4 regions of the Protofrankia sp. Cas4 genome follow, and region 1 is predicted to be linked to each of the others. Evidence: riboswitches for the same ligand, from Rfam matches in the RefSeq annotation. Region 1 holds a riboswitch; each other region holds the start of a gene.

Region 1 (2,196 bases):
GGCGGCATCGATCACGGCGAGGATCCGCTGGCCGCGGCAGTACGTGAAGTCGAGGAGGAAACCGGGTACGACGTCGTGATCGAATCACTGCTGGGTGTGGACTCGATGCGCAGATGTTTTCCGCGCGGCACCGGCGGCACAGTCGACCATCACACCGTGCGGATCATCTACACGGCCCGGGTGGTCGGCGGCGTGCTTCGGCATGAGATTGGCGGTTCCACCGACCAGGCCGCCTGGATCGATGTCGATCAGATCGACACCCTCGAGCGGGTTGATCTCATCGACATCGCGTTGGAGCTTGAGCGGACCAGACCGCCGCACGGCCAGGCGGCTGGAAAACATTCCTGACCGGCAACGCGACCGGCCGGGGGGAGATCCCATTTGGCAGAATCTCCCCCCGGGCGCCGTCGAGACCGCTTGAGGCCGCCGGGCGTGCGAGAAGAACATGATCGCACGCCCTTTGGCCGTCGAGCCTGTTAGGCCTTTCCGGCCCAGCAGTGCTTCGAGGCGTACCAGGGGCTGGTGCCCTGCTGCGCGTACAGCATCCGCGCACGCATCCACTGCTCGGAGGCGCTGGCATTCTGCGGCAGGCCGGACCCGCCGACACCGTGCCAGGTACCGGGCAGGAACTGGAACAGTCCGCCGGCGCCGATCGAGTTGACAACGCTCGGGTTGCCACCGGATTCGCACTTCGAAATGGCGGCCAGCGCCCCGTCCGCGGACGGGGCCGCACTTGCCGGCTGCGACAGCGCGACGCTGCCGCCGCCGATGGCGGCAACAAGTGCCGGCACAGCGATCAATACCCGGGCCCGTGCTTTGATTCGACTGATTCCACGGTCGCCGGAACGTACGTTGGACATGTAGATGTCCTTCCCCACGCCTGCGAGGTGAGCTGTCGGATTCGGGCTGGGAGTGCCCGGCCGCGATGTGCGGCTTCACCCCGAGGACGCCTGACGTCGACGTCCGAAAGTGGTTCCCCCGTTCCTGCCACCGGTCTGGTTTTCATCGGACGGGGGCAGGATTCGGCGTGCCGTCCGACGCGTGCCTTCCTCTCGAAGGCACGGCGAAGACCATACGTGCAACGACGGCCCAGAATGCAAGGTTACGTGAAGAGGCACACAGTCCGTATCCGATGTTGATAGCAGCTACGGCTGCCGGTAACGTGCGCGTACTCGCGCTCATCCCTACTGTGGCCTCGTCCCGCCGGCGATATTGTGACGGGGCTGCCACCTGTCGGGTAAAGCCCCGCCTTACGCGGTACGTGGGCAGGCGGATCGACTGCGTGGCTATCCGGCGGTGATTGTACGACGGCGCCGGAAAACCCGGTGTCGACGGCGCCGTGTATCGTGTCGGCAATATGCACAATGGATGTCCGACCGCAGCGCTGCCACGGCCCACAGGAGGCCCGACCCGCGAGAGACGCGGGCCCGGACAACTGGGGAATCCCGACATATCGCTGGCCAGGCCCGCTGCGAGGCAACGGCGCGGGCCTGGCCAGCGATGACCAATGCCAATGGGGTGGACGGTGTGGCTGTCAGCCCATCGTCCGACTGCGGCGGCGGCGGACGATCCTGCGGCCGGCGACCATCACGACGATGGCGGCTACCGCCGACGCAGCGGGAACGGCGGACGGGGGGTTGGCTATCCCGCCCTCACCCGCCGAGACAGCACCCTTGGGCACCGGCATCGTTGTGGCCCCCGACCCGGACGCCGATGCGGTGGTGCCGGTACCGCCGGTGCTACTGCTGCCTGTGCCTGTGCCTGTGCCGGACACGACCTGGTACCGGGTCAGCATGCCGGCGGTGATGTGCTCGTTCACGTGGCAGTGAAAAAGCCAGATGCCGACGTTGTCGGGTACCATGTCGGCCGCTGCCATGGTACCGGGGAGCAGCGGAACGGTATCCATCCGCATTCCGCCCACGACCGCGTCGTTGCCATGCCAGTGCGGGGTGTGCAGGTCCTGCTCACCGCCCATACTCATCAGGTACCAGCGGACGTGCTCGCCTTTATTGATGGTGATCATCGGCTCGTTGCCGAAAACGTAGCCGTTGATGGCGTGCCGCAGGTTGGACCGGACGAAGTTGCTGTCGTCCTGTGACGGATACGGCGGCTGGGCAAAACGGCGGAGGTTCTCCTGAAAATACGGGCTCCAGTTCTCGTTCGTGATTGTGAACAAGGTGAAGATCTCACGGTCGA
Region 2 (2,196 bases), on a different contig from region 1:
GAAGGAGCGGTAACCGTTTCACATGACCGGGATGGACGCTGCTGTCGCCGGTACCGACATACGAGCCGACCTACCAGGCTCCTTGGCCCCCGAGAGGGCGTTGGGACTGTGATTGCACGCTAGCTGACGCGGCCGACCGAGTACGACGTGGTCCAGATAGCCTCGAGTTTGACAACGTCACCTGATTTTGGGGCTACCCACATCTTGCCATCACCGGCGTAGATGCCCATGTGGTAAATGTTACCAGGTGTACCGAAGAAAATCAGGTCGCCGGGCTGTTTGTTGTACTGCGATACTCGGGTTGTTGCCTCGTATTGAGCTTCCGCCGTGCGAGGAAGGCTGCGCCCCAGCTGTTTGAAGACATACTGAACCAGGCCGGAGCAGTCGAATGCGTAAGGTCCCTCTGCACCGTACACGTAGGGCTTACCGGCCTGTTGTGCCGCCAGATAAACAGCCCGTAGACCGAGGGAGCCTGCGGATATCGTCGCATCGATCGTACTCGGTGATATCGTGCTGGCCCCGCTGGAGCCGGATGCCTGAAGAACGCTACGAGCCACCGATCGAGGTGCCTGTGCCGGGACTGCCGGGGCTGGACCAGGCATCACAGTCATCGTACCGATGTTCGAGGAGTGCGCCGACTGCAGGGCGTCGGTGCCGTCGAAGATAGCCGTGATCTGTGTCGTGGTGAGAATCTTGGCTGTGTAGCTGGCGAAGCCCTGTTCGTTGGTGTACAGGTGCTTGAATGTCGCCCAGCCGTCAGGCAGCTTCACCTGAACCTTGATGAGCTGGTTCGGCAGCGGCGCGTGGGTCGTTCCGTCCTCGAGGGCGAAGCCCATGTCGATGGGCTGGTCGGCCTGCACGGAGACGTCCGGATTGGTGACCTTCAGCGCGACAGCCGACTTCGGGTGCAGGTCGGCCTGATCGATCACCTGGCTTGTGATGGAGCCGGGGCCGACCGAGGTGGCCGGGTTGATGACCGACGTGCGCAGGCCTGCGAGGGACGCCTGGCTTCCGAACTGCGATCCTAGCGTGACCCGCGAGCTGACCGAGGTTTCGTCCATACCGGTGTCGGTCGGGGCGCAGCCGGCGAGCGCGACACCGGACACGGCAACCGTGCCGGTTGTCATCGCGGCTACCGCGGCCCGGGCTCGGACGCGACTTGTTCCCGACGGTGGAGCCGGCGCGCGGTGCCTGCCACGGGCTGAGCGCCCGGTCATGTCGGCAGGCGGTCGCAGAGACGACGTCGTTGCCGATCTCGTTGGCGACTTTGTCGGCGACGACGAATATGACCATGTTGCCGGATCAAGCTGCACATCGGGCGCAGACAAGGCTGTGATCCTTCCCGTTCGCCTGCGAGGTGAGCTGTCGGGTTCGGGCTGGGCTGCCCGGTGGGCCGTGCGACCGTCGCACAGCTCGCTTAACCCCTAGGACTGCACCGCGGATCGGTGTCGTCCGGTGGAGGATGGGTCCCCCGCTCCTGCCCTGGTGACGACTCGGAGGGGACACCGGGACCGTGGGCAGGATTCGGCGTTCGGCCCGGTGTTGTCGTGACGTCGGGGTGAGACTAGTTCAAAAGGATGGTGCCAGTAAACACTAGTCCCTCACAACTACGGCGAGTGCTCACAGAAGTGACCATATCGGCTCCTCCCATCCTCCATGCCGACCAGCTCGCCACCATGCCCTGACCTGTTGGTCCGGGCGGCAGGCCGCCTGGCTGAGGCGCCCGATGCCGTGACCCACAGGATCCGGAAGATGACATTACGCCATAGCGACGACAGTCTGGCGGCGGGGGGCACTCGAGTGCCGATAGTTATCTTTCGTTGCCATGTAGTAGTGAAAATTGTCGCCTTGGTAGAGTCATCCGATCACGGATAGTGTCGATCGCTATGAGATGTCTCGCTCCTGCATCCCGCGGGGGCGCATCCCGCGTGAGCCACACGGCCCGCCCGGGGCTGTGACGGCCCGGGGCTGTGACGGCCCGGGGTCAGTGGCGGCGGGCGCGGGTCGCGCGGCGGGAGAGCAGGCCGGCGGTCTCCAGGACGTGCAGTTCGACCGCGAGTTGGTGAACCTCGGCAGGCAGGGAGCGGTAATGGCCGGACAGGGCTTCGACGGCGGCCTGCGCGCGGTCCGCGAGATCGTCCAGGGCCCGCTGATGAGTGCGCATCTGCGCCCGCTCATCCTGAATCGCGCGAACCG
Region 3 (2,196 bases), on a different contig from region 1:
CCCTGAATGCAGCCCTGAAGGGCTTCGCCGATGCCGGCAGCGACGGCATCGTGCAGGTCTCCACCGGCGGTGCCGAGTTCCTCTCCGGCACCCGGGTGAAGAACATGGTCCTCGGCGCGCAAGCACTCGCCGAATTCGCCCACCATGTCGCCAAAGCGTACCCGGTCAATATCGCCCTGCACACCGACCACTGCCCCGCGGACAAACTCGACACCTATCTGCGCCCCCTGCTTGCGATCTCCAAGGACCGGGTTCTCCGCGAAGGGCGGGATCCGCTGTTCCACTCACATATGTGGGATGGATCGGCAGTCGAGCTGGAGGAGAATCTCAAAATTGCCGACGGCCTCCTGATCGAATGCCACCAGGCCAAGATCGTCCTGGAGGTGGAGATCGGTGTCGTCGGCGGCGAGGAGGACGGTGTCGTCGGTGCGATTGACGAGAAACTTTACACCACGCCGACGGACATGTGGCGCACCGCCGAGGTTCTCGGCACCGGCGAACGGGGCCGCTACATGCTCGCCGCAACCTTCGGAAATGTGCACGGTGTATACAAGCCGGGCAATGTGAAACTCCGTCCGGGAATCCTTCGGGACGGGCAGCAGTATGTCGCGCAGCAGCTCGGTCTGCCAGTCGACGCCAAGCCCTTCGACCTGGTGTTTCACGGCGGTAGCGGTTCCGACCTGGCCGAAATCCGCGAGACGCTGGACTACGGCGTTGTCAAGATGAATGTGGACACCGATACCCAGTACGCATACACCCGGCCGATCGCCGACCATGTCTTCAAGAACTACGCCGGCGTACTGAAAGTGGACGGCGAAGTAGGTGTGAAAAAGCAGTACGACCCACGCAGCTACGGCAAGGCAGCCGAGTCCGGTATGGCCGCCCGTGTCGCGCAGGCCTGCGCAGACCTGCGCTCGGCGGGGCGTTCGCTGACCAGCTGACCCATCCGGCCGAAGGAGGCGCGACATCGCTTTTCGCGCCTCCTTCGGCCGCCTGCAAGCAAGCTGAGCGCATGCATGCGCGCGTTAGCAGTCGATCTCGAGGAACGGCAAGAGTGGACAGCGCGATGTGCGCATAGTCACGAACCGCATTCACGGCTTGTTCAGCCACCAGCAATTCTGGTTATGGTCTGCGCCGTGCCCGTCGATACGATGGGGACACGTCGGGCGGCACGCCGAATCCTGCCCTCGCTCGACGAAAACCAAACTTGCGGCAGGAACGGGGGACCCACTTTCGGACGTCGATATCGGGCGTCCTCGGGGTGAAGCCGTGAAAGCGGCCGGGCAGTCCCAGCCCGAATCCGACAGCTCACCTCGCAGGCGTGGGGAAGGGCATTACCAATATGTCCAGTACACGTTCTCGTGGCCGACATCGTGGAGTTCGCCGGGCTCGGATCCGCACCCGGGCCATGGTGGTGACCCCGGCTCTGGTCGCCGCGATCAGTGGCGGCATCGCGATGTCCCAACCGGCCAGCGCCGCCACGACCTGGGAGGGGCTTCGCCAATGCGAGTCCGGCGGTGACTATGGGGCGAACAGCGGCAACGGCTACTACGGCGCTTACCAGTTCTCGCTGGGCACCTGGCAGGGCCTGGGCTTCACCGGCCTGCCCAGCAGCGCGGCCCCCGGCACCCAGGATGCAGCCGCGATCAAGCTCGCCGCCCGCGCCGGCTTCGGCCAGTGGCCTGCCTGCGGCAAGGGCATGGGCGCCGACCAACTCGGGGGCGGCACCAACCCGGCCGGCACCGCAAGTCCCGGCGCATCGGGCACCGGCAGCGGTGACAGCGGTGACAGCAGGGATGCACCGGACACCAGCGCATCGGACTCGAGCTCATCCGACACCGACTCGTCGCAGGCACCCTCGTACGGCAGGAGCGGTTCCTCGCGCTGGCAATGGCGCACGGTGAGCACGGACATCTCGTCGAACTCCGCTGATGCGAGGCCCCTTACCGCCGACCTCGTCGATCAGGTGCGGTCAGACGTTCGGTCGTGGCAGCACCAGATGAACAGTCTTGGCTACAAGATCCAAATTGACGGTCGGTATGGACCTGAGTCGGCCGGCGCGGCCAGCCGCCTGCAGGCCGACAAGGGCCTGGCGGTCGACGGAATCTGTGGGCCGGAGACCTGGGGGATCACCTTCAGCTGAACAGCCGGCAGCTGACGGCCGCGAACTGATATAGACCCCGCGAGGACGAGTCG
Region 4 (2,196 bases), on a different contig from region 1:
CATGTCGGACTCGGCATCCCGTACCTCGTGTCAACCGCCTTCTTCATGATCGCGCTGGCCGCCATCTTCACGGTCTGGTATATGAGCGAGAAAACCCTCTCCATTCACAGTATCCACACCCGTCGCCGTGAGGCGTTCTACTGGGCCACGGTAATGGCGACGTTCGCGCTCGGTACCGCACTGGGAGACATGACCGCGACAACCGCGCACCTGGGGTATTTCTCCTCGGGTGTGATGTTTGCCGTCCTGATGGCCGTCCCGGCCCTGGCCTACCGGCTGGCTGGTCTGAACGGGATTTTCGCCTTCTGGTTTGCCTACATCGTGACCCGGCCGCTCGGTGCCTCCTTCGCCGACTGGATGGGGGTGTCGCATGGTCGCGGTGGCCTTGAACTGGGTACCGGTCCGGTCAGCCTGGTTCTGGCGATTGTGATCGTCGGTTTCGTCAGCTTCCTGGCGGTGACCCGCAGGGACGTTGCGCACCCGTCCGTGCCTGGCTGGCCCGCAACCCCCGCCCGCGGCGACGATCCGGCGGATGCCGGCGGCGTCTGGTAGCGCGATCTAGTCGTACCGGCTCGTGGCGGAATCCGGCGAGCGGCCGGGCGCCATATGGCGCCCGGCCGGCTTCCCGGTGGTTTTCTTTCCGTTTGGTCGCCTGCCGGCTAACCGTCAGTCGGCTGGGTGCTCTGGTACCAGGGCGACCAGTATGAGTGCCGGTGGCGGCCAGTGGCGGCGGCAGCGTCGGCGGCGGGGTTTCCGCTCTCGCTCCCACTCCCGACCGAGCTCCCACTCCCGACCGAGTCCGCCGACGGCGACTGTGTGGCGGTCGGAGCCGTGTTGGCGACGCTGCCGACCTTTCCAGACCAGCACGACTGCGATGAAACCCACGGCGTCGTACCCTGCTGGGCGTATAGCATCCGGGCGCGGTTCCACTGCTCGGCAACGGAGGCGTTCTGCGGCAGACCGGTCCCGCCGACTGACTGCCACGTGCTGGGAAGGAACTGGAACAGTCCGCCGGCGCCTATCGAATTGACGATTGTCGGGTTGCCGCCGGACTCGCACTGAGCAATTGCCGACAACGTCTGGTCGTCCGACGGTGCCGCGCTGGCGGGCCCCGAGATTCCAATGCCGACACCGCCGACGGCGGCGGCGAGTGCCGGAATGGTGATGAGCGCGCGGGTGTATCTACTGGTTGGTCTGCTGCCGCGATGGCGGGCGCGCGAACGGGACATGGCAATGCCCTTTCCCCACGCCTACGAGGTGAGCTGTCGGGTTCGGGCTGGGAAATGCCCGGCCGCATCGTGCGGCTTCACCCCAAGGACGCCGGGTGGCGCCCGGAAAGTGGTTCCCCCGCTCCTGCCGTTGGTTTGACGATCATCGGACGGGGCAGGACTCGGCGTGTTTCGTCCGATGCGTGCTTTCGTTGCGAAGGCACGGCGGAACCCTATCGGCTACGGCTGGTCGGCCGGCAAGGGGTGGTGAAGAAGCGCACAGTCGAACATCGACCCTTGATTTCGGTATTGATCACCATTAATGCGCGTGCGCGCGCGTTCATTTTAACCAGCCAGCACCGATGGAACGTTTCCGTGACATGAGTGCCACCTTTTGGCGCATATCTTGATGCGCTTTGTGAAAAGTCCGGTTGACCGGATGACACCCGATCTCTTGCGGTAACCGGTAGTTTGGTTACTGCTGTGACGCCAGCCGATCCGAGCTCGCACCCGCCCTGTCGGGCGTGAAGGGCCCGAACGAACCCAGTCCGGTGTTGATGAGCTGGGCCGCGCGGTGGACGTCGGCGGTCACCGCCTGGTGGACCTGTGCGGGTGTGCGGGTGCCGTCCAGGTATTTCCTCAGGCTCTGGAACTGAATGTGCCAGAGTTCGAGCAGAGCGGTTGCCGCGATCTGCGGTTCTGGGTCGTCTGGGTTCATCCCGGCCCGCTCAGCCATGAGCTGGGCGGCCACGGCGATGAGTCGGTCGGTCATGTCGCGCTGGTGGACTCGCAGCGCGGACGTGGACATGATCATATTGCCGAAGCGTTGGATCGTGGTGGCGGCCTCGACCGGGTCGTCCTGCATGTCCAGCCAGGACGTCATGCCGCCCAATTCACCGTCCAGGATTCGCAGCACCGCGTCGATCGGTGCGACCCCGGGCTCGGCCAGGCCGGTCCGCAGCGAGGCCATCGTCGCGTCCAGGCGGTC

Evidence for each region. Region 1 has a riboswitch for cyclic di-AMP ahead of U9979_RS12185 (transglycosylase family protein). Riboswitches for the same ligand answer to the same signal wherever they lie in the genome.
Region 2: linked by a shared signal. The riboswitch ahead of U9979_RS24005 (C40 family peptidase) and the one ahead of U9979_RS12185 (transglycosylase family protein) in region 1 are both predicted to bind cyclic di-AMP.
Region 3: linked by a shared signal. The riboswitch ahead of U9979_RS03390 (transglycosylase family protein) and the one ahead of U9979_RS12185 (transglycosylase family protein) in region 1 are both predicted to bind cyclic di-AMP.
Region 4: linked by a shared signal. The riboswitch ahead of U9979_RS19100 (transglycosylase family protein) and the one ahead of U9979_RS12185 (transglycosylase family protein) in region 1 are both predicted to bind cyclic di-AMP.

What each region holds. Positions count from the first base shown of each region.
Region 1 covers NZ_CAUVXL010000130.1:43-2,238, forward strand. The annotation lists partial or broken gene U9979_RS12180 (NUDIX hydrolase) at 1-348, shown strand, start outside; gene U9979_RS12185 (transglycosylase family protein) at 477-860, opposite strand; cyclic di-AMP (ydaO/yuaA leader) riboswitch at 863-1,038, opposite strand; gene U9979_RS12190 (multicopper oxidase domain-containing protein) at 1,535-2,196, opposite strand, start outside.
Region 2 covers NZ_CAUVXL010000264.1:25,150-27,345, reverse strand. The annotation lists gene U9979_RS24005 (C40 family peptidase) at 120-1,127, opposite strand; cyclic di-AMP (ydaO/yuaA leader) riboswitch at 1,334-1,504, opposite strand; gene U9979_RS24000 (hypothetical protein) at 1,985-2,196, opposite strand, start outside.
Region 3 covers NZ_CAUVXL010000032.1:3,076-5,271, reverse strand. The annotation lists gene fbaA (class II fructose-bisphosphate aldolase) at 1-941, shown strand, start outside; cyclic di-AMP (ydaO/yuaA leader) riboswitch at 1,165-1,337, shown strand; gene U9979_RS03390 (transglycosylase family protein) at 1,409-2,143, shown strand.
Region 4 covers NZ_CAUVXL010000209.1:2,615-4,810, reverse strand. The annotation lists gene U9979_RS19110 (hypothetical protein) at 1-552, shown strand, start outside; gene U9979_RS19105 (hypothetical protein) at 667-885, opposite strand; partial or broken gene U9979_RS19100 (transglycosylase family protein) at 939-1,229, opposite strand; cyclic di-AMP (ydaO/yuaA leader) riboswitch at 1,234-1,406, opposite strand; gene U9979_RS19095 (TetR family transcriptional regulator) at 1,684-2,196, opposite strand, start outside.